Regions from separate parts of the Alteromonas sp. V450 genome, predicted to be linked through region 4. Evidence: predicted binding sites of a transcription regulator. Region 4 holds the regulator's gene; each other region holds the start of a gene.

Region 1 (5,708 bases), 3.9 Mb from region 4:
TGCGTACAATACCGCCCCCCGAAAAACAGGTTGGTGATTTATGAGTTCAGATAGTCAATTTTTAGTTGGTCAGCGTTGGTTAAGCAACACAGAAATAGAGCTGGGGTTAGGTGTCGTTATTGGTAGTGACTTCCGTTCAGTAGAAGTGTTGTATCCAGCAACAGGCGAAGCGCGAAAATACACAAAGCAAGATGCGCCGCTTACGCGACTAATTTTTGAAATTGGCGAAACGGTCAAAAGCCAAGATGGCTGGGAAATGACCATTACTGAAAAAGAAGAGAGCCAAGGCTTGCTTATCTATCACGGGCTTCGCGAAGACACCAAAGCGCAGGCGCGATTACCTGAAACCATGCTAGACAGCCACATTCGCTTAAACCAACCTGAAAAGCGCCTGTTTAGTCAGCAGCTAGACAACCCTAAATGGTTCGACTTGCGTGAACGTGCCCTAGATCATCAATACGATTACCTGCGTTCAAATACTATTGGCCTTTCAGGTGCGCGCATATCGCTTATTCCGCACCAACTCCACATTGCGTCAGAGGTAGGCGGCAGACATGCACCTCGGGTATTGCTGGCCGATGAAGTAGGTCTTGGTAAAACCATTGAAGCCGCGTTAATTATTCACCAGCAGCTTAAAACTGGCCGTGCAGAGCGCGTGCTTATTTTGGTTCCAGACTCGCTAATGCACCAATGGCTTGTTGAAATGCTTCGCCGCGTTAACCTTCCTTTTGCCATTTACGATGAGAGTCGTTGCGAAGCAATAGAGAAGAGTGAAGGCTTAGACGATGACGAAACGTCTGACGCGAGCGCTGTGAATCCATTTGAAAACGACCAGCTGGTACTTTGCAGTATCGACTTCCTAAGCAAGAGCGAAAAACGCCAGCAGCAAATTCAAGCTGCAGGATGGGATTTAATGGTTGTTGATGAAGCCCATCACCTTGCATGGTCAAGCGAATCGCCATCTGCCGAATACCTGTGTGTGGAAGCGCTAGCCAATCAAACACCTGGCGTGTTATTACTTACCGCAACGCCTGATCAACTTGGTCATGAAAGCCACTTTGCCCGCTTGCGCCTGCTCGACCCAGCCCGCTTCCATAGCTACGACGCATTTTTAGATGAAGAATCGAAATACAGCCAACTGGCCGATGCGGTAGCACCATTACTTTCAGACGCCGAGCCTAACGACAAACAGCGCGGCAAACTCGCTGAATTCGCGCCTGACGTTATGGAACATGCGGGTGATTTAAGCTCGCCGGAAAATCGCCACGCGCTGCTGCATCAACTTATTGATTGTCACGGTACAGGTCGTATGTTGTTTAGAAACCGCCGCGCCAATATTGAAGGCTTTCCGGAGCGTAAATTAAGCGCGTACGAATTAGCTTTGCCTGAGGTTTATTCAGATGCCGTGAGCGGCGGCGACCTAACCTATTCACTGTATCCTGAACGTATGGCAAGCGTGGTTAACAGCTGGACCAAGCATGACCCGCGCGTTGAATGGCTGCTTGATTTCATGCAAAGCGTTAAGCCAGAAAAGATTCTGCTTATTTGCGCAAGCGCCCGTACAGCGCAAGAGTTAGGTGAGGTTATTCGCACGCAAACCGGTATTCGCCATAGTGTATTCCACGAAGGCATGAGCATTGTTGAGCGCGACAAGGCGGCCCATTATTTTGCTGATGAGGAAGACGGCGCACAAATTCTACTGTGTAGCGAAATAGGCAGCGAAGGCCGTAACTTCCAGTTCGCTCACCACTTAGTATTGTTCGACTTGCCTATTACGCCAGACCTGCTTGAACAACGTATTGGTCGTCTTGACCGTATTGGCCAAACCCAGACCGTACAAATTCACGTGCCGTATTTAGCGAAAACCGCGCAGCACGTATTACTAGATTGGTATCACGAAGGGCTTAATGCCTTCGAAAAAACCTGTCCGACTGGCTCTGGCGTGTTCGACGACGTTAAGCCTTTGCTTATTGGTGCGTGCTTGCACCCTGACGATATGAGCGCCCGTGACGAGCTAGTGAACATGAGTGTTACGCTTAATAGCCAGCTCGTAGCGCAGCTAGAAGCCGGTCGCGATCGGCTTCTAGAGCTTAATGCTTCGGGAGAGGGCCGTGTAGAACAACTGCTTGAAGACATCATTACCCTTGATAGCGAACAAGATTTGTCGCGCTTTATGGGGCGCGTATTCGATGCTATTGGTGTTCAGCAGGATGAAAAAGGCAATGACTGCTTTATTCTTATGCCAACCGAGTCGATGGTGAGCCAGCTTCCAGGTCTTGACCCAGAAGGTATGACGGTTACTTACAAGCGCCGTGTTGCCACCACGCTGGAAAACGTACAGTTTTTAAGTTGGGATCATCCGCTCGTGCATACCGCCATAGACGTAGTACTCACCGATGTACACGGAAAAAGCAGCATGGGCTTCATTGCCGAGCCGTCTTTGCCAAAAGGCGCTTATTGGGTTGAAGCGCTGTTTGTGCTGCAGGCACAAGCCCCTAAAGCGCTTCAGTTAGGCCGTTTTTTACCTCAAACACCGGTGCGAGTGTGTTTAGATGCGCAAGGGAATCCGTCTGAATTAAGCTTCGACGTTAAGCGTAAAATTGGACGTAAGATCTCGGCTCAGCTTTTAAAAGCCTTGCAACAGCCGCTTGAGCTTGCCATTGAAAAGGCGCGTAAGCTGGCCCATCAACAAGCGAACCAAAAACAACACGATGCACTTAACAGTATGCACAGCACGCTTAACGAAGAAATACAGCGCTTACGCGATCTTCAAAAGCGTAACCCAGCAGTACGTGACAGCGAAATTGAGTTTATCGAAACGCAAATGAACGCCCTTGATAAAGTTATTCAGGATGCAGACGTTCAGCTGGACGCCATTCGTATTGTTGTAAATAACCCATAACCTTAATAGGTTAAACATTCAAAAGCGACGGTGAAGTAACGAGTACATAATGGCGAACCCAAGTTTTGTTTATAACCCACCAATGACACCTTATCTTGATATTTTGTATCAAGATGAGGACATGGTGGTTGCGCATAAACCTAGCGGGCTATTGAGCGTTCCGGGCAAAGCACTAGAACACCGCGACTCGCTGATCAGCCGGGTGAACCGTGTTTATCCCACCGCCACAGTAGTACATCGCTTAGACATGGCGACTTCAGGTATTTTGGTGCTGGCGCTCAATAAAGATAGCCATCGCCATATCTCGAAACAGTTTGAGCTTCGGCAAACTAAAAAACGTTACTTCGCCCGAGTTCATGGGCATGTAGAACAAGACAGCGGAGAAGTTAACCTCCCCCTTATTTGCGACTGGCCAAACAGGCCAAAGCAAATGGTTGACTTCGAGCGGGGTAAAAAAGCTGTAACGCACTTTAACGTCATTGAGCGTACGTTAGATGAAAAAGGATTGCCCTACTCTTTAGTTGCTCTTTATCCTATTACCGGTCGTTCTCACCAACTGCGCGTGCATATGCTTGCTCTAGGTCACCCTATTTTAGGGGATAGACTCTATGCCCATGAAGAGGCGCTATCCATGGCAGCCCGCTTACAGCTTCATGCTGAGAGCTTAAGCTTCACTCACCCTACACATAACACTGTTTTAAATTTTCAGACCTCTATCCCATTTAGTCGACACAGCCCAACTGCGTTATAAATTATTCTTGTATGACGCTAGACAATAAATAGCGGCTTAAGCAATTTTTAACTCGGCCGATAAGTAAAAAAGAGAAGGGTTCTTAGTGAAGTAGTTTGATTTAACTCAGGTGAAAAGTCTTACATGTTGCCAAGATTATTTGTAACGCTGTTATATTTTACATGTTTGTTGTGTACACCAGCGGCGCAATGCGACTTTTACACTGATATCAGGCATGCATTCCCTCCAGATGAAGTTAAAACACTCATGGTAGGAGAATCATCAAACCCAATTATAGAGATTGCATCTCAAACCCCTCTTTCATTGGGGACTGCCGTCATTTTTTCAGAGCCGTTTCCGTCAAGCATTACTATTTCTCAAGCCAATATTATGGCAAACCAACTGGCTCAAAAAGGTTGGAATGTGATCATCAGCCCATTTGACTTTCCGGTGGCTGTTACACTTTCTAAAGATGCAGATCTGGTAACTCAGGATCAAAATACAGGTAATGAAAATGCGTTACCGGTACACCCACAGAGCGATGTTTCAACCCAAGCATATAACTTTGATTCAGTAACCATGGCACTTACGTCGCACATAACTTCGTTGAACAATTATCTGCAAGACAGACAGGGTTATCGCCTGGTTATTGTGCAAGGTATGCTCGCTGGGGCCTATATGAATGCGGTAAATGTTCAGGAAGCTCTTCAACCTGACAGCTTAGTCGCTATTTCTCCGTTTTGGCCACAGAGAGAAAACAATAACTTAGTTATAAAATTAATATCACAATCTGATTATCCGGTTTTGGATATTGCCTTAGGAGGTTTCAATGACTGGGCTGGCAGCACCGACTACAAACGACAAAACCGGTCAAAAGTTGAACTAAAGTTACACTACAGACAGGTTAAACTTCCAGGTAAAACGTTAACCTTTAGTATAAAGCAGAAAAACAAAAACTTTTCAAATCAAATGCTTACAAACAGTATCCTCGGCTGGACACGTCATTTAGGCTGGTAATTCGTCAACATCAGCATTACGCTAAATACATAAACAAAACAACGGTATGGATATATCAGTTGTAAAAGTAGCCTTTGAGAATACGCAGTCACACGGTTATGAACTATAATACGTTTAGTGAACACAAAATGGTTGTTTGATTTGTGAATGTTCAAGAATTTGTAGACAGTAAAGCAAAGCAACTTTGCTTTTACCTGAGAGCATTCTGGCAAAATGAGCTCCCAATTGACGAACTCGAACTCTTTTTTTGGGACTGTATGGAAGAGTGGGGGCAAATTGATTACACCCTCACCCAACCCTACACACAAAAAGAGCGCGTATTCTGGCACCTGCTGCACCAAGTTCATTACTGGGGTGAAGAGAAGCTTAAACACGACCAGTATCTCGTAGATGAACTCACCAATTGTACCAAATACCTTGAAGGCGCCGGACACTGCCCTCTGGACTGTGTGGGTATTCGCCCTTAATTATATTGCTATTCTACAGCTTTAATGGCTCAATATTGCTTTTACAGCAGTCATGGGGCTGGTCTTTTTGTTTTCTGTATTACAATCCTTCAACGACAAACGCTTTGCCAGTATTTTCTTATTTGGCATTTCAAGCGGCTTCCCCTGGATAATGATAAGCTCTGTGTTATCAGCTTGGCTGAAAGATGAAGGGCTGTCTCGTTCTGCTATTGGTCTGTTCGGCATTATTTTCGCTACTTACAGCTTTAATTTTTTGTGGTCTCCCCTCGTCGACAAACTCAAGCCTCCTTTTTTGGGTCTGCGCAAAGGTTGGATATTTTCAATGCAACTTTGCCTAGCGGCGTTATGCATTGTTATGTCTCAATTAACAGCAAGTGATCACTTATTTACCGTAGCCCTTGTTGGGTTATTGATTGCAATAGCATCGGCTACGCAAGATATTGCAATCGACGGATTCAGAATCGACTGCATTGCTGTAAATGATAGTGACGGTATGTCAGCTGCGTCGTCAGTTGCAACCGCAGGCTGGTGGACGGGCTATGGTGGTCTAGGCGCTATACCATTCTTTTTGGCCGATCTCACGTCTTGGTCT
Region 2 (5,708 bases), 2.5 Mb from region 4:
GTGCGCTCTAACCAGCTGAGCTACAAGCCTTCAGTTTACTGTACTTAAACGTTGTTCAAGCTCAGATTCAAGTAGATGGTGGAGCTAAGCAGGATCGAACTGCTGACTTACATCGTTTATTTTCGATGTCAACCATGTTTTTAAACTTTTTATTTGATTTAAAACTTGGTTTCGCACTTGTTACTAAGTTGGCTTTGTTTCTCTCGAAGCCCCCTCAGAACGTGGAGCGCATTATAGATACCTCTTGTGAAAGATCAACACTTAAATTGGTTTTTTTTGCTTTTTAAGCCACTTTTGGTGTTAACCGCTCATTTCTACATCATTTCAAGCTACTCAATCCATCTTTAGACTAGTTTTTTCACATTTTATTGTTCAATTTGTTACAAATGAGTAAACTATGAGCAGCCTCCAACACCATAATAAACAATAGAAAGGTAGGTATATGAAAGTAGGCTTTATTCAATGCGCTGTTATTAGCGCTATTTTTGCAATTGCAGGTTACTTGTTATTTTCTTATGCTAGTTTAAACGTCCATGTCCCACTGACCGTCTCAGCTGCTCTGCTGATAAGCGGTATCGTTACTCCTATGCTAGCGTCTCTTATTCAAAGTCCATCTTCCTCAGATGCCAGAGCACATTCTAATGACGGATCAGTAGAAACGTTATATGTGGGTAATTTGCCTTACAGAGCAAACGAGAACGCAGTAAAGGAATACTTCAGTAGCTTTATTGAAGTACAGTCGGTTCGCTTAATGAAGGATCGTAAAACGGGAAAAAGAAAAGGATACGGTTTTATCGAAGTTGTAACTAACGATTTAAACAGTGTTATCGACAAAACTAACGATTCAATCTTCCAAGAACGTACACTAAAAGTTCGTCCTGCAAAGGACAAAGTCGAACACGCATGATTTTGTGACCGGGGTTTATAGGCTATAAAAAAGCCCGGTTAGCTATCGCTACCGGGCTTTTATATTAATCGATAGTTAGTTACTCACTTTTCACATCAGGTTGAGGAAGTCCATTAAGTAACGTTTGATTAAAAGCGTGAAACCTATTTATAGCAGATACAAGATCTGGCACCTGTACATCTTTCATCTCACTGATCAAACCACCTATTAGCGTATTGTAATCTTCGTTACTAGATAGTTTACTCTCAGCATTAGCAAAGGTATCCATCATCTTTTCAAGATATTGCGCAACAGGGCTGACTACATTTCCATACTGAGCATTATCACTTTTGTCTTCGTTATAATGCTGAATGTTCTCATATGTCTTTAGCACTTCGGTCTGCGTTGTTCTGTTTAACTGTAACGCGTAGCCAACCAGCTCTTTGTCGTCAAAGCCTAAACTTAATGCTTCTTCAAACGCTTTGTCGATATCACCGTTATAGAAAGTGTCAGCGAGATCCTGTACTTGACCAACCAAATCAGCTATCGACTCTAACTCATCCTCATCAAGTTCGCCTTTTAAAGAAAAACTAATACCGCTTCGCTCGTAGAACTGAAGTGAAGTTTGTTGTTGGTATGACGCTGAAAAATTGTTTTCACCTTGCTCATTACTACCGCCTGATTGCTCCTGAGATGCCTGAGTCTGGAAGTTAAGTTGTTGCGACGCTTGGAACGATCTAAAACTCTCAAAACTAAAGGTCACCTCATCACCATCTTTGGTTCGGATCAGTAAACTACCGCTTCTCTCATCCGATGCAGCAACAGCATTTAATGATGAAAGTGTGACTCCATTAGGTTGCTGGCGACCAAATATATCGGTTTCTAGATCATTTATTCCCGTATCAATGAGATCGCGGCTTTTTACCATTCCTTGTTCAATCTCTTCATTCATGAAACCTGCAAGATCTTTTTCAGCCATTGCAAAACCGCGACTTACACCTTCTCTCGCTTGGCTAAATAAACCATTTAGCTTTTCTTCGCTGGCACCACCGTTTGCAGCCCCTCTAATAACGCCACCTACGAATTTAAGTACGTTTCTGGCGACTTTTTCAAAGTCGAACAAGCTGCTTGACTTCTTTTCAATATCTTTATCTTTCGTTTCTTGCGGCTTTTGGCCACCTATTTCTAGTGCTTGGTTAAGACTACTACTTACCACACGTACGCCGATGCTAGTTTGGCTGCTTGAAACAGATACTGATGCCGCTTGTTGTTTGGAAAACTCAGCAGCTTGCTGCAATCCATCTTGCTGCAATTGCTTTTTCAATGCTTCATTCGGGTGGACAGATGCCTTTTGATCTGCTTTTTGATCAACCTTTTGATCGCCCATGAAAGCCTTAATTTGACCCACGTTCATAATTTGATCCTCACTATCCTCTTTCTTATTATCGGCAAAGAATCAGTATTGTTTAATTTTAATACAGCTTTTTTACTATAAATTCTTTAATAATGCTTCCATAGTGATAGTAGTGCATAAGTAGCTAGCGCTTGTTGCAGTTATTTTTTAAGGGGCTACAATTCGCGACCTTATTCTACGATGGAGATTTTTATGACCGCGACCGAACAACAACGCTATCAAGCCCAGTTGGACGAAAAAGTAGAACGCCTTACTGCGTTACTTTCTCCGTTCAATGCGCCTAGCTTGTCCGTATTTCCATCGCAACCAACGCACTACCGTATGCGCGCAGAATTTAGAGTATGGCATGAGGGCGATGATTTATTTCACATCATGTTCAACCAGGAAACGAAAGAAAAGTATCGCGTAGATAGATTCCCTCCTGCTTGTAAAACAATAAACGATGCTATGGCTTTACTGCTTGGAGAAGTAAGACCAAATGAGCCGCTTAGAAAGAAGCTTTTTCAAATCGATTACCTTTCTGCACTATCTGGCGAACTTGTCATCAGCCTTTTATACCATCGTCAACTAGATGAAAAGTGGCAAGAGGCCGCACAAGAATTAAAGACAAAACTCGAGACTCACTTTCCAAAAGTAAACATCATCGGCCGAGCGAGAAAACAAAAGCTTATTATCGACAACGATTTTGTAATTGAGCGCTTACCCGTTAATGGCAAAGAGTTCATATTTAAGCATATAGAAAATAGCTTCACTCAGCCCAATGCCGAAGTGAACTGTAGCATGATTGAATGGGCACTAGATTGCGTAAAGCCGCTCTCTGGCGATTTACTGGAGATGTATTGCGGTGCAGGTAACTTCTCTTTGCCGCTAGCGCTTCACTTCGATAATGTAGTGGGTACCGAAATAGCGAAGCCTTCCGTGCAAGCTGCGCAGTTTAATATCGAGCAGAATAAACTTAACAACGTAAAAATCGTTAGATTGGCTGCTGAGGAATTTACTCAAGCTATGAAGGGTGAGCGCACGTTTAGTCGCTTAGAAGGCATTGATCTAAGTGCATATAATTTCACGACTGTATTGGTAGACCCACCAAGAGCTGGGTTGGATGAAGACTCGCTAAGAATGATTCAGGATTACGATAATATCGTGTATATCTCGTGTAATCCTGAAACCTTAGCTCAAAACCTTGAGCTTTTAAGTGAAACTCACAACGTTGCTCAATCGGCGCTATTCGATCAATTCCCGTTTACTCATCACATTGAAGCAGGTGTACTACTTACACGTAAAGCCTAGTTTTGGTATAAGTTAACCAGGCCTTTGGAGACACAAAGGCCTATGGGGCTGCATAATATAGGGCGAGTATTTAATCGCGCGCGCAATTTGCGCCTCAAGTCTTTAAAGCCGACGATTCTATTAAGAGATTTTTTGCGTTGCGCCTAATTGAACAAAGCGGAGTTGCGCTTTTACTTTCTCCCCAATTTCTCGGCGAAGTTTATCGTCTGCTTCAAGCGCCTCAGCTCCAGCACTAAATACGAGTCTTACCATGGCATCAGCTTGAAGCTGCGCGCACGTGTATTCCACACTCTGCTGCTCAATAATGTAGTCGGTCAACTCGTCGATAAAATGTTGAATTTCTCTAAATACCGCCAGTCGATAAGCCGACGACGTACCAGTGTGCTCGCGGAGCAAAAGGCGAAATACGTTTGTGTTAGCCGCGATGAACTCCATAAAGGTTTCAACAGAAGTATGGATTACGCCCCCCCCAGAGGCGATGCGTCGCCTTGCTTGGCGCATTAGCTGACGCAACGCTAAACCAGCTTCATCCACCAGCGTTAAACCCAATTCGTCCATATCTTTGAAGTGCCTATAGAAAGATGTTGGTGCAATACCAGCCTCTCGAGCAACCTCGCGTAAGCTAATTGCCGATAAACTGCGGTTTTCGTCTAACAATGAAAACGCAGCATGAATAATATTTTGACGGGTTTTTAATTTCTGTTCTTGTCGACTCACATTCACACCATAGGTTGATTGGCTCTTAACAGCCTGACGATTTCTAGCCCAAAGAGTTTAAGCTCTTACGTCATATTTATAGCCATCAACGCAATCGAACTTCCTACATCAAAGACTAGCATACATAGTTTATCGCAACACACATCAGTGGGGAAAGAGAAACAGAATCATCTCTTTTATAAACAAATAGTAAGCAGAAAAAGCCACAATTAACGAGCGCTTTAACGTAACTCTTCTATAATTAAACTTTACACATGTAAGCAGAACTATTCGGGGTTTTGCTTGCCTGAAGCCTCGTAAAACGATAAATTAGCGAACAGTTGTAAGCCAAGTTGTATAAAATGAAAAAACCTCCTCTTATCCTTACTAATGTGCTGGTATTTATTATATCTGGTGCAGTTGCGTTTATTGGTGTGCCGCTCTGGGTGGCATATCAAGGCATCGATTGGGCAGAAATCGGTGCAGCTATATTCTTATTTTACTTTACCGGTATGTCCATCACTGCCGGCTATCACCGCCTATGGTCTCATAAGACTTACGACGCCAATGTAGTTGTCCGCGTTGTACTTGCTATCGGTGGTGCGATGGCGCTACAAAATAGTATATTGCACTGGTCGTCAGATCATCGCATTCATCATCGTCATGTTGATGACAACGACAAAGACCCCTACTCTGCCAAGAAGGGGCTTTGGTTTGCGCATATCGGTTGGATGTTGCGTGAGTATCAAGCCAAGCGTTACGATGACTATAGCAATTGCAAAGATCTTCAAAAAGACAAAGTAGTAATGTGGCAGCACAATTATTATTTGCCCATCGTGCTGGCCGCTAACTTTGGTATCACGGGTCTGCTGGGCTATTTAAATGGTGACGTTGTAGGCATGATCTTGGTAGCCGGTGTTCTTCGCCTGGTGCTAGTGCATCACGTAACCTTCTTCATCAATTCTCTTGCTCATTTTTGGGGTAGTCAGCCATACACCGACAAGAACACAGCACGTGATAACGGTATCCTTGCTTTCTTCACCTTTGGCGAGGGCTACCACAATTACCATCACATTTTCGAGTACGACTATCGCAATGGTATTCGCTGGTATCAGTTTGACCCTACAAAATGGCTTATTAAAAGCCTATCATTGGTGGGACTCACTACTAATCTTCGTAAGGTACCAGAAGAGCGCATCGAAAAAGCATTAGCGGCAATGCAGCTTCAAAGAGCAAGTGAAAAAGTATCGCTACTGCCTAATGCTGAAGAGATGATGCACACCATTCAAGAAGAATACGACTTGTTAATGCAGCGCATGAGTGAATACTACGCCACGAAAAAACGTGTTATGCGCGTTAAACAACGCACCCTAAAACGCAGTATCGAAGGGCTTGAGCTTGCATATAAGTACAAAGAGTTGA
Region 3 (5,708 bases), 1.7 Mb from region 4:
GATTGCTGAATAGGTAGGGGCTGAAGGCTTAGACTTGGGCAAAGCGTTATCTGCCGGGTTGAATTTAGGCACCGCATGGAATTTGATTGGGTCTTCTTCAGCTACCGCATAGCCTTTACCTTTCTTAGTAACTACGTGCAGCAACTGCGGGCCGTCAAATTTGCGCATGTTGCGAAGGGTATCAACCACTCCGTTAACGTCGTGTCCATCAATAGGACCAATGTAGTTAAAGCCTAATTCTTCAAATATGGTACCTGGAACAACCATGCCTTTTATGTGCTCTTCTGCACGGCTAGCAAACTCTTTAATTGGCGGCACATTGCTTAGCAGTTTCTTGCCGCCGTCGCGTATAGAGTTGAAAAAGTTACCTGTAAGTAAGCGAGCAAGGTGGCTATTTAATGCGCCTACGTTTTCAGAAATAGACATTTCGTTGTCGTTAAGCACGACCACCATATCTTTTTTGATATCGCCGGCGTGATTAAGGGCTTCAAAGGCCATACCTGCGGTCATAGCGCCATCGCCAATCACAGCCACTACCTTGCGGTTCTTGCCCTCTTTTTCCGCCGCTACGGCCATGCCTAGCGCGGCACTTATTGATGTAGAAGAGTGGCCAACGGCGAAGGTGTCATAGTCACTCTCGGGTGGCCACGGGAAAGGGTGTAGGCCATTCTTTTGGCGAATAGTGCTCATGCGCTCTGCTCGGCCAGTAAGAATTTTATGGGGATAGGCCTGATGACCTACGTCCCAAAGTAAGCGGTCGAAAGGTGTATTGTAGACATAGTGCAATGCCACGGTTAATTCCACCGTGCCTAAACCAGAGGCAAAATGGCCGCTGGTTTGACTTACGCTGTTGAGTAGGTACTCGCGTAATTCATCGGCAAGCTCGCGCAATTTCTCTTGCGGCAGTTGCCTCAACTTTTCAGGCGTTTGCGCAAGCGCAAGCGTTGGGTAATGTTGGAGATCTAAACTCATGTACTTATTATCTTTTTCAACATGGCGCGTGGCTAGTGGTCGCGTTTTACCAAAAGCTCGCTAAACGCAATTAAACTATCGGTATTGTAGGGTAAACGTGCCAATGCTTGAAGTGCATTATCGTGAAGCATTTCTAATTCTTGTTTAGCGCCTGTTATACCAAGTTTAGCGGGAAAGGTATTTTTCCCTAGTGCTTCGTCCGACCCTGCGGGTTTTCCTAATTGTTCGCTACTGCCCTCAACGTCTAAGATATCGTCTTGAACTTGAAAAGCCAGCCCAATATCTGTGGCGTAGGCCATCAAGTCAGTTTTAGTTTGGGGTAGCAAGCCTTCACTTACAATAGCAATCATTTCGACACAAGCTTTCAACAAGGCCCCGGTTTTAAGTCTGTGGAGTTGTTTAAGTTCTTCTAGTGAAATGGTTTTTCCAGTACTGGCTAAATCAATAGCTTGACCACCGCACATACCTGCGTAGCCAGCACTTTTTGCCAACACAGACAGCAACTGGCCACGCTTCGTCTCAGCGTAAGTACTGAGCGGTGCATCAGCCAATACGGTGAACGCAAGCGCTTGAAGGGCGTCACCAGCTAAAATAGCCGTCGCCTCATCAAAGGCGATATGGCAAGTTGGCATGCCGCGGCGCAAGTCGTCGTCGTCCATTGCTGGTAAATCGTCGTGTACTAAAGAATAGGCATGCACGCATTCAATAGCCATACTAATAGCCATCTGGTCTTTTTTTGGCACGTCTAAGGTGTTACCCACAACCTGAACCAAGAGAGGACGCATACGTTTACCGCCAGCAAGAAGGGCGTGACGCATCGCGTCTTTCAGTCGCGGCGCATAATTGGGTAATTCGTCAATTAATGTAAGAAGAGATGCATCAGTTTGTTGTTTGACTTGCTGATGCAAAACAGAAAAATTCATAGGTCGCCTGTAGGTTTAAAATGAACGAATTATGGCTGTTCACTTTCAGGAAGGGGGTGAAGGGTTTCTTCGCCTTGTTCGCTGAGCAATATTTTCACTTTTTGTTCAGCGTTTTCAAGTGACTGCTGCCCTTGACGAGAAAGAGCTATACCTCGTTCAAATTTTTCGAGCGCTTTATTTAACGGCAGATCGCCGTTTTCCATTTCGTTAACGATTGCTTCCAGTTCTGATAACGTTTCTTCAAAAGACGCGGATACTTTTTCTGTCGTCATAAAACACTCAATTCAGTGGCCAAAATTTACATATCGCGCACATTAACCGAGGGCCGCACAAGGGTCAAATGGTTTGTCCGTATATCGCTCATATCGCATTGGTATAGCGCTTTTTTCGTTCAGGTGGGAGGGCTTTATAAGGAGAAATTGTGCTATATTCGAATAAATTGGCTACATTACTAAAAAAAGACCAAAAGTGACGAGTAGAAAGGTCATAGAAACGAACGGTCAAAAATGAATAAAGCATTCAAACCAAGCGATGTAGTGATTGACACACTTCATAAAAACCAAATAAATGTGATATTTTTCAATTATGTCGTTTTAGAATTTCTATCGTTGGCCGATAGACTACTTGTAAGTTATCAGCACCGACTGCGCAATAATGGGGAAGAGTGAGTGGATTTAGCAACCGTCATAGGTATGTTGGGCGCCATTGGATTCATAGTCATGGCTATGATTTTGGGCGGCAGCTTGAGCATGTTCATCGACGTGCAATCAATACTTATTGTATTTGGAGGAACGTTATTCGTTGTTCTTTCTCAGTTTACGTTGGGGCAATTTTTCGGCGCAGGTAAAATCGCCGGCAAAGCGTTCATGTTTAAAATTGAATCTCCAGAAGAGCTGATTGAAAAAATAGTTGAGATGGCGGATGCAGCGCGTAAAGGTGGGTTTTTAGCACTCGAGGAAGCAGAAATTTCTAATGAGTTCATGCAAAAAGGTGTCGACATGCTTGTTGATGGCCATGACATTGAAGTTGTTAGAGAAACCCTCGCGAAAGATATTTCAATGACCACTGAGCGTCATGATTTTGGTGCCTCGTTCTTTAAAGGAATGGGCGACATTGCACCAGCAATGGGAATGATAGGTACGCTGATTGGTCTTGTTGCAATGCTTTCTAACATGGATGATCCAAAGGCCATTGGGCCGGCGATGGCTGTTGCACTTTTAACAACACTTTATGGTGCATTTTTCGCTAACGTTATTTGTTTACCTATTGCTTTTAAACTTGCAGTTCGAGCGGGCGAAGAAAAACTCAATCAAAGCTTGGTGCTAGACGGAATAGTAGGTATTGCAGATGGTCAGAACCCGAGAGTGATTGAGGGTGTACTAAAAAATTACCTTGCGGCTAGCAAACGCGGAAGCGCAGAGGAAGAGTAATGGCTGAAGAAGAATGCCCCAAGTGTCCCCCCGAAGGACTTCCAGCTTGGATGGGAACATTCGCGGATCTTATGTCGCTTTTAATGTGTTTTTTCGTGCTGTTACTTTCGTTCTCCGAAATGGATGTACTTAAGTTTAAACAGATAGCAGGCTCGATGAAGTTCGCCTTTGGTGTGCAAAATAAGATAGAAGTTAAAGACATTCCAAAAGGTACGAGCGTTATTGCTATGGAGTTTCGTCCGGGTAAACCCGATCCCACGCCAATTGAGTCTATTCAGCAGCAAACGATAGATATGACGCAGCAAATGCTAGAGTTTCAAGCCGGTGACGAAGATTCAGCCGGGGGGCGGCAAAAGCAACGGGGTGAACAACGAGGGGGGCAAGCGCAACAAACGGCAACAGATTCGTCTTCGTCCGCTCAACAAAGCTCTGATGAATCTCAAACCGCAGAGCTTATGAAGAAGGTCGCACAGCAGTTGCAGAAGCAAATTTTAGACGGCTCTATCGAGATGGAATCACTTGGACAGCAGCTAACCATTCGTATTCGAGAGAATGGCTCTTTCTCCGCGGGTTCTGCGTTTTTACAACCGCAATTCCAGCCTGTATTAAGGAAGATTGGCGGGATCCTCGCCGACGTACCCGGAGAAATTGAAATTTCAGGGCACAGTGACGGTCAGCATATTGCTAACGAACTTTATCGTTCAAATTGGGACTTGTCTGCACAACGTGCAGTTGCCGTAGCTGAAGCGATGAGAACAGCACCTGGCTTTGATGAAAGTCGAATGTCTGTAGTAGGAAAAGCAGATACAAGCCCTGTTGTTGAAAATGCAACTTCGCCTCAAGACCGAGCCAAGAATCGAAGAGTGGAAATCAATATTAACCAGGGTAAACCAATGATTTCGAACCCAATTTCTGTTGTAGACCAGTGATTTGACTGTTCAAGTAAATTAAAAAAAGCCTAGTAAATAGGCTTTTTTTGATGGCAATGTACGTTCTTTACCTTTTACACAAATCGTCTAAATAGTGCGGCTTAGAGATAACTAATTGAACCGTGCTTATTGTCCGTTCTAGAAAACCACCTTCACAGTACTTTAGATAGTAGGTCCACATTCTAATAAAACGCTCATCATAGCCGTCATTTAAAAGCTCGTCTTTTGCTGAAATGAAAGCTTCATACCAGTGATTAAGGGTTTTTGCGTAATCAATTCCAATGTCATGAAGGTCTCTTATCATCATGTTGGTATGGTTTTTTAGGTGTGCGTTTAACTGATACTGTGACGGCAAGAAACCACCGGGGAAAATATATTTTTGTATAAAGTCTACGCTGTTTGAATAGCTGTCGTAACGTCTGTCATCAATGGTGATAGACTGCAACAGCATTAAACCGTTTTCTTTGAGTAACGATGCACATTTTTCAAAGAAGTTTCCTAAAAACTGTTTTCCAACTGCTTCAATCATCTCTATAGAGACGAGCTTGTCGAATTTACCTTCTAGAAGACGATAGTCCTTTTTCAAGAGCGTAATTTTATCTTGTAAGTTCTCTTTTGCTATCCACTCTTTTGCCCAGGCATGTTGCTCTTCTGATATGGTTGTGGTTGTTACTTTGCAGCCGTAATGTTTCGCAGCGTAAACAGCAAGGCCGCCCCATCCGGTTCCAATTTCAATTAAGTGGTCGCTCTCTACCAGTTGAAGCTTATCGCATATAGATTTTAGCTTATGGTTTTGGGCTTCATTAAGGCTCGCGTTAGCATCTGGATAAATTGCTGATGAGTACATCATGGTAGGGTCTAGAAAGCGAGTATACAGCTTATTACCTAAGTCGTAATGTGCCTCTATGTTTTTTTTGGCTTGGTCCTTGGTGTTTCTGCGTGCAAAATGTTGCAGTTTATTAATTGGCATTGATAGCCATTTAAACTTTCCTTCCCACTCGTCCAAGGTAGGGAGGTTTCGCGCAAAAACGCGTACAACTGAGGTTACGTCATCGCTATCCCAGAGGTTGTCCATGTATGCTTCACCTGCGCCGACGCTACCACCAAGCAGCAGGCGACGATAAGCGTGTACATCCTTGATGTTCACCGTTGCGCGTAGCTCATCGCGTTCGTTTCCAAACTGAGCGATTATATCGCCATTTTCCTTGATGGTGAGATTGCCAAAAGGAAGTTGCGTCAAGCACTTTAAAAACAAAGTTCTGCATGTTTTATCAACAACAGACACCTCTGAGGTGTTAAGAAGTACAGATTCACCGAAAGACATTATTATTTTTCCTGACTCTTTTCTGGGTGTGTATACAATGGCGTTCGTTTAAGTAGCAATTTAAGTGCATGCCAATATATTCCCGCCACAGTTTTTATTGTCATACTAGGTATACGTTTAAGTGCGTCAG
Region 4 (5,708 bases):
CACAAAGAACGTGGTGCAGACCACACTAATGCTACATTCCCTGAGCACCAAGCGTCGAGCATTGTAGAAGCTCCAGAGCAGCAGTCAGCTGAGCTCACGCAGATTAAAGAAGAGTTGGCATCGTTGAGAAACGTGCTTCAGTACCAGGTTGCGGACTTGATGGAAGCAAAGAATAAGCGTCAAAAGCCCGTGCATCAGTATTTAATCGCACGCTTAACAGATATGGGCTTAAGCCAGGCACTAGCAACTCAATTGATTAACTATACACCAGCACATTACAATGAGAGAGACGCGTGGGTATATCTTCTTAACCTATTGGCTAATCGCATAAATGTGACGGGCAACGATATACTTAGTGCACAAGGTGCAGTAGCGTTAGTTGGGCCGACTGGAACAGGAAAAACAACAACAGTAGCCAAGCTCGCAGCGCGTTATGCACAAAAATATGGCGCAGAGTCGGTGGCGATGATCACTATCGATACGTACAGAATTGCGGCGTTTGAACAGCTTGCAACATACGGAAAAATAATCGGTTGTACTGTTAAAAAAGCGCAGACCAGTGAAGAACTTGCAGATTTATTATTCCAACTTCGCCATAAGCGTCTAATATTGATTGACACGGCTGGTTTTAGTCAACGAGATAGCCGATTAATTAAACAAATAAAACAATTTGACAATGGTCAAATGCCAAATGTGAAAAAATATTTAGTTGCTCAGGCCAATACGCAATATCCTGCTTTACAGAGAATCATTCAAGCGTATGATGACGTTGAACTAAGTGGTTGTATTTTCACAAAGTTAGATGAGTGCTACTCTTTAGGAGAGGTACTAAGTGCGGCGGTTGAATACCAACTTCCGGTCAGTTATGTCACCGATGGTCAAAAAGTACCTGAAGATATAAAGATTGCCGAAGCGAAATCTCTCGTTTCTGCTGCAGCAAAGCTTTATAAAAAGTACAGTTTGAATCATACTAACGTTAACAGCGCAATTAAAACAGCATAGGCAGTATGGTTGACGATCAAGCGAGTAGCTTAAGAAAAATGAAGCAATCACGGTTAATCAAAGTTATCGCCGTCACTGGAGGAAAAGGTGGCGTCGGTAAAACAAATATTACGCTAAATACCGCAATCGCTATGGCGAAGCAAGGTAAGCGCGTAATGGTACTTGATGCAGACTTGGGTCTTGCAAATGTCGACGTCATGCTTGGTTTACGTGTAGAGAAAAATCTCTCACACGTTTTATCGGGCGAATGTACTCTCGACGAGGTTTTGGTGACAGGGCCGCACGGCATCAAAATTGCCCCTGCAACGTCCGGCACGCAATCCATGGCTGAACTATCTCCAACGCAGCATGCGGGGCTTATTAGAGCATTCAGTGAGCTGCGTTCGCAAATTGACGTCCTTATCGTTGATACTGCGGCAGGTATTTCAGACATGGTGCTAAGCTTCTCTAAAGCATCGCAGGACATAATGGTTGTTGTGTGTGACGAACCGACATCCCTTACTGATGCTTACGCACTGATTAAAATTTTGAATCGAGAGCACGGTGTGTTTCGTTTCAAAGTCGTTGCTAATATGGTTCGCGATATAAGAGAAGGGCAAGAGCTGTTTAGTAAGTTAAGCAAAGTGACGGGGCGTTTTCTCGATGTTGCGCTAGAATTAGTTGCAACAGTGCCATTTGATGAAAATATTCGCAAGGCCGTTAGGAAACAAACGGCCATTGTTGACGCTTATCCCGGGTCTCCTGCTGCAGTCGCTATCACACAGTTGGCGACAAAAGCGCTTACTTGGCCAATTCCGGCCCAGCCCGGTGGGCACTTAGAATTTTTCATCGAGCAGTTAGTAGCAGATAAAGCAGTGGGAAATCAGCGTTGAATAGCAAAGCAGCCGCTTATCAACAACAGAATGACAAGTCGCAATTAGTCGAACGGCATGCACCGTTGGTTAAGCGAATTGCCCATCATTTAATGGCTCGTCTACCTGCAAGCGTGCTTGTGGATGACTTAATTCAGTCAGGAATGATTGGTCTTCTGGAAGCCGCAAGAAATTTTGACGGCTCGAAAGGTGCTAGTTTTGAAACCTTTGCCGGAATAAGAATTCGCGGCGCAATGCTTGATGAAATCCGCAAAGGTGATTGGACACCTCGGTCGGTCCATCGAAATGGCCGAGCGATAACTGAAGCCATCTCACAAGTCGAGAGTGAAACAGGGCGAGATGCCAGAGATTCTGATATTGCTGCTAAACTCAATGTAAGTTTGCAGGATTATCACCAAATGCTAAACGAAGTGAATGCTGGTAAGTTAGTCGGCATTGAGGATTTAGGTGTTTCCGAGGACGTTATTTCCACTGAACGAAACAAAGGAAGTGACGCGCCGCTTGAAGACCTTATGCAGGGGGCTTTTCAGAAAGCGTTGGCCCATGCAATAACGACTCTGCCAGAGCGAGAGGCAATAGTGCTCTCTCTTTACTACGATGAAGAGCTTAACCTGAGAGAAATAGGTGAAGTTCTCGATGTGAGTGAGTCGAGAGTTAGTCAAATTCATAGTCAGGCCATGTTAAAACTTAAATCACGAATGAAGTCGTGGCAAGCTGACGAAGAATAGATATTAATAACAATTAACCCCTCATTGGAGGCTATTTTGGATAAGAGCATGAAGATTCTCGTGGTTGACGATTTTTCAACTATGAGACGTATCATCAAAAACCTATTAAAAGATCTGGGTTTCTCCAACATCCAGGAAGCAGATGATGGCAGCACTGCGCTGCCTATGTTGCAACAAGGTGATTTTGATTTTGTTGTTACAGACTGGAACATGCCAGGAATGCAAGGTATCGATTTATTAAGAGCGATTCGCGCTGACGATAAGTTGAAGCACCTTCCCGTTTTAATGGTAACGGCTGAAGCTAAAAAAGAGCAAATCGTTGCGGCTGCTCAAGCAGGTGTTAACGGATATGTGGTGAAGCCTTTTACTGCCGCAACACTGAAAGAAAAGTTAGATAAAATTTTCGAACGTTTAGGTTGATCCAGACGCTCACCAGAGAAACGAGGTTTACTGGATGACTACGAATGTAAACGTTCCAATTTCCTTGGAAGAAGCAAAACAGCTCGTTGCCTATCTCGAAGAGGGCGACAACGCTTCTGCCAATGCGCTTCTTGAAGCCGCTTCAATGAAAGAAAACGTGGAGTTATTTGCTGAGGTAGGCAAGCTTACTCGTCAACTTCATGACGCGCTTAATAACTTCCAAATTGACGACCGTATTAAGAATCTAGCGAATGATGATATTCCAGATGCGCAGTCTCGTCTTACATATGTAATTGAAGAAACTGAAAAAGCTGCTAATACTACTATGGACGCTGTTGAAGCAAGCATGCCGATAGCTGAAACGCTTTCGACTCGGATTGAAAAAGTGATGCCTGAGTGGAAAAAGCTCATGAATCGTCAAATCGAGCTCGGCGAGTTTAAGGCTTTGTGTGCTGACTTAGACGAATTGTTGGAAGACGGATCTGTACAGTCGGCTAAACTTACACAGTTGCTCACAGAAGTATTAATGGCGCAAGGTTATCAGGATTTAACGGGGCAAGTAATTCGCCGCGTAATTGACTTGGTAAAAGAAGTCGAAGACAGCTTGGTAAATATGCTGACTATGTTTGGTGAGCGCGAGAGTTCAGATCAAGCTAAACCATCTAGCGTTAAGGCCGATAAGATTGATGGTGTTGAGGCAGAAGGCCCAATCATTGATGCGGATGAACGAGATGATGTTGTATCTGGCCAAGATGATGTTGATGACCTTTTGTCTAGCTTAGGTTTTTAGGGGAGCGGGCGCATGTCGTTTGATGTTGACGAGGATATATTACAGGACTTTCTGGTTGAGGCCGGAGAGATACTTGAACAATTACAAGAACAGCTCGTTGATCTTGAAAACAATCCTGAAGATGCGGATTTGCTTAACGCAATATTCCGTGGCTACCACACTGTAAAAGGTGGTGCAGGTTTTCTCTCACTGACAGAGCTAGTAGAAATCTGTCACGGGGCTGAGAACGTTTTCGACGTTATGAGGAATGGACAAAGAACACTCACACCTGAGTTGATGGACATTATCTTGCAAGCGACAGATGTCGTCGTTGAAATGTTTGAACGTGTTAAGGCTCGCGAACCTCTTGAGCCGGCTGATGCGCATCTCGTTGATATTCTTCATAAACTTAGCCGCCCTGAATCCCCCGATGAACATATTTTTGACGGTCAACAGAGCGAGGAACCCGAACCAACACCGGTTGAGGAAGAGTTAACCCTTGAAGAAGACGTATCAACGCCTGCGCCCTCTGAAGAGGCCAGCGGTGGTATTGACGAAATAACAGAAGACGAATTCGAAGCGTTATTAGATGAACTGCACGGTTCAGGTGCGCCTGGTCAGAAAGCTGAAGCGCCGGAGGCAACAAATGCAACGGTTGCGCCGCCTTCAACCAATGCATCAAGTGACAGTGATGATATCACCGATGAAGAGTTTGAAGCGCTACTAGACGACCTTCACGGAAAAGGTAAGTTCAGCAGCAATGAAGTGAGCTCATCTGAGTCGACGCCAGCACCTGCAACCACGCCGTCTAATACGGGTGACAGTGAAGAAATCACCGACGATGAATTTGAGGCGTTGCTAGACCAGCTTCATGGCTCCGGTAAAGGACCATCCAAGCAAACACCTACAGCGTCAACCGCGTCTGAACCGCCTGTCGATAAAGCAGCGACTGAGGCTGTTCAAAAAGCTAAGCAAGCAGCACCTAAAGCACCGCCATCTTCAGGAAATACCGCTGCGGCTAAAAGCAGTGGAGCCACAGCTAGTGCACCATCAAAACCAGGCTCTACCTCATCAGGGGCCGCTAAACCAGCAGCCAAAAAAGATGAAAAGAAAGCTGCACCAGCAGCACCACAAGCAGAAACAACAGTACGGGTGGACACGAAACGACTAGACCAAATCATGAACATGGTTGGTGAGCTTGTGTTGGTAAGAAACCGCTTGCTGAGTTTAGGTATCAATAGCAACGATGAAAGTATGTCAAAAGCTATAGCAAACCTAGACGTAGTAACAGGTGATCTTCAGGGTGCGGTGATGAAAACGCGCATGCAGCCAATCAAGAAAGTTTTTGGTCGCTTTCCTCGCGTTGTACGAGACCTGGCGAGAAGCCTGAAAAAAGAGATCACGCTTGAGCTTGTTGGTGAAGAAACAGATTTAGATAAAAACCTCGTTGAGGCACTGGCAGACCCTCTTGTGCACTTGGTCAGGAATTCAGTTGACCACGGTATTGAAATGCCTGATGACCGAGCGGCGGCCGGAAAACCGAGAATGGGTACTGTGCAGCTGTCGGCATCACAAGAAGGCGACCATATACTGCTTACTATCGAAGATGATGGTAAGGGGATGGACCCAGAAAAGTTAAAAGAAATCGCGATAAGTCGAGGGGTGTTAGATGCAGACGCAGCAGCACGTATGTCTGATGTAGAAGCGTTTAATCTTATTTTTGCACCTGGGTTTTCAACTAAGACTGAAATTAGCGATATTTCTGGCCGCGGCGTTGGTATGGATGTGGTGAAAACCAAAATCAACCAACTAAACGGTACGGTCAATATTGATTCTCAGCTTGGGAAAGGCACGCGGTTAGACATTAAAGTTCCACTCACGCTTGCTATCCTTCCGACCTTAATGATTGTTGTAGGT

What was found. The regulator FliA, encoded in region 4, starts transcription of late flagellar genes. The targets are predictions, from matches to a motif close to CTAAAGNTNNNNNNNNNNNNGCCGATA.
Region 1: BK026_RS17440 (DUF3530 family protein) is a predicted target of FliA. The motif match lies at 3,689-3,715, and genes of this name have one in related genera.
Region 2: BK026_RS11205 (DUF5610 domain-containing protein) is a predicted target of FliA. The motif match lies at 2,330-2,356, and genes of this name have one in related genera.
Region 3: pomA (flagellar motor protein PomA) is a predicted target of FliA. The motif match lies at 2,487-2,513, and genes of this name have one in related genera.

What each region holds. Positions count from the first base shown of each region.
Region 1 is NZ_MODU01000004.1:3,937,538-3,943,245, reverse strand. It holds gene BK026_RS17455 (hypothetical protein) at 1-44, shown strand, start outside; gene rapA (RNA polymerase-associated protein RapA) at 41-2,902, shown strand; gene rluA (bifunctional tRNA pseudouridine(32) synthase/23S rRNA pseudouridine(746) synthase RluA) at 2,952-3,653, shown strand; gene BK026_RS17440 (DUF3530 family protein) at 3,777-4,649, shown strand; gene BK026_RS17435 (hypothetical protein) at 4,793-5,116, shown strand; gene BK026_RS17430 (MFS transporter) at 5,169-5,708, shown strand, end outside.
Region 2 is NZ_MODU01000004.1:2,573,505-2,579,212, forward strand. It holds tRNA gene BK026_RS11195 (tRNA-Ile) at 1-30, opposite strand, end outside; gene BK026_RS11200 (RNA-binding protein) at 443-907, shown strand; gene BK026_RS11205 (DUF5610 domain-containing protein) at 987-2,300, opposite strand; gene trmA (tRNA (uridine(54)-C5)-methyltransferase TrmA) at 2,493-3,590, shown strand; gene fabR (HTH-type transcriptional repressor FabR) at 3,711-4,307, opposite strand; gene BK026_RS11220 (fatty acid desaturase) at 4,649-5,708, shown strand, end outside.
Region 3 is NZ_MODU01000004.1:1,748,141-1,753,848, reverse strand. It holds gene dxs (1-deoxy-D-xylulose-5-phosphate synthase) at 1-972, opposite strand, end outside; gene BK026_RS07655 (farnesyl diphosphate synthase) at 1,005-1,895, opposite strand; gene xseB (exodeoxyribonuclease VII small subunit) at 1,925-2,167, opposite strand; gene pomA (flagellar motor protein PomA) at 2,564-3,325, shown strand; gene BK026_RS07640 (flagellar motor protein MotB) at 3,325-4,254, shown strand; gene BK026_RS07635 (cyclopropane-fatty-acyl-phospholipid synthase family protein) at 4,322-5,578, opposite strand; gene BK026_RS07630 (DUF1365 domain-containing protein) at 5,581-5,708, opposite strand, start outside.
Region 4 is NZ_MODU01000004.1:81,978-87,685, forward strand. It holds gene flhF (flagellar biosynthesis protein FlhF) at 1-1,002, shown strand, start outside; gene BK026_RS00385 (MinD/ParA family protein) at 1,008-1,874, shown strand; gene BK026_RS00390 (RNA polymerase sigma factor FliA) at 1,871-2,602, shown strand; gene cheY (chemotaxis response regulator CheY) at 2,639-3,022, shown strand; gene BK026_RS00400 (protein phosphatase CheZ) at 3,057-3,812, shown strand; gene BK026_RS00405 (chemotaxis protein CheA) at 3,825-5,708, shown strand, end outside.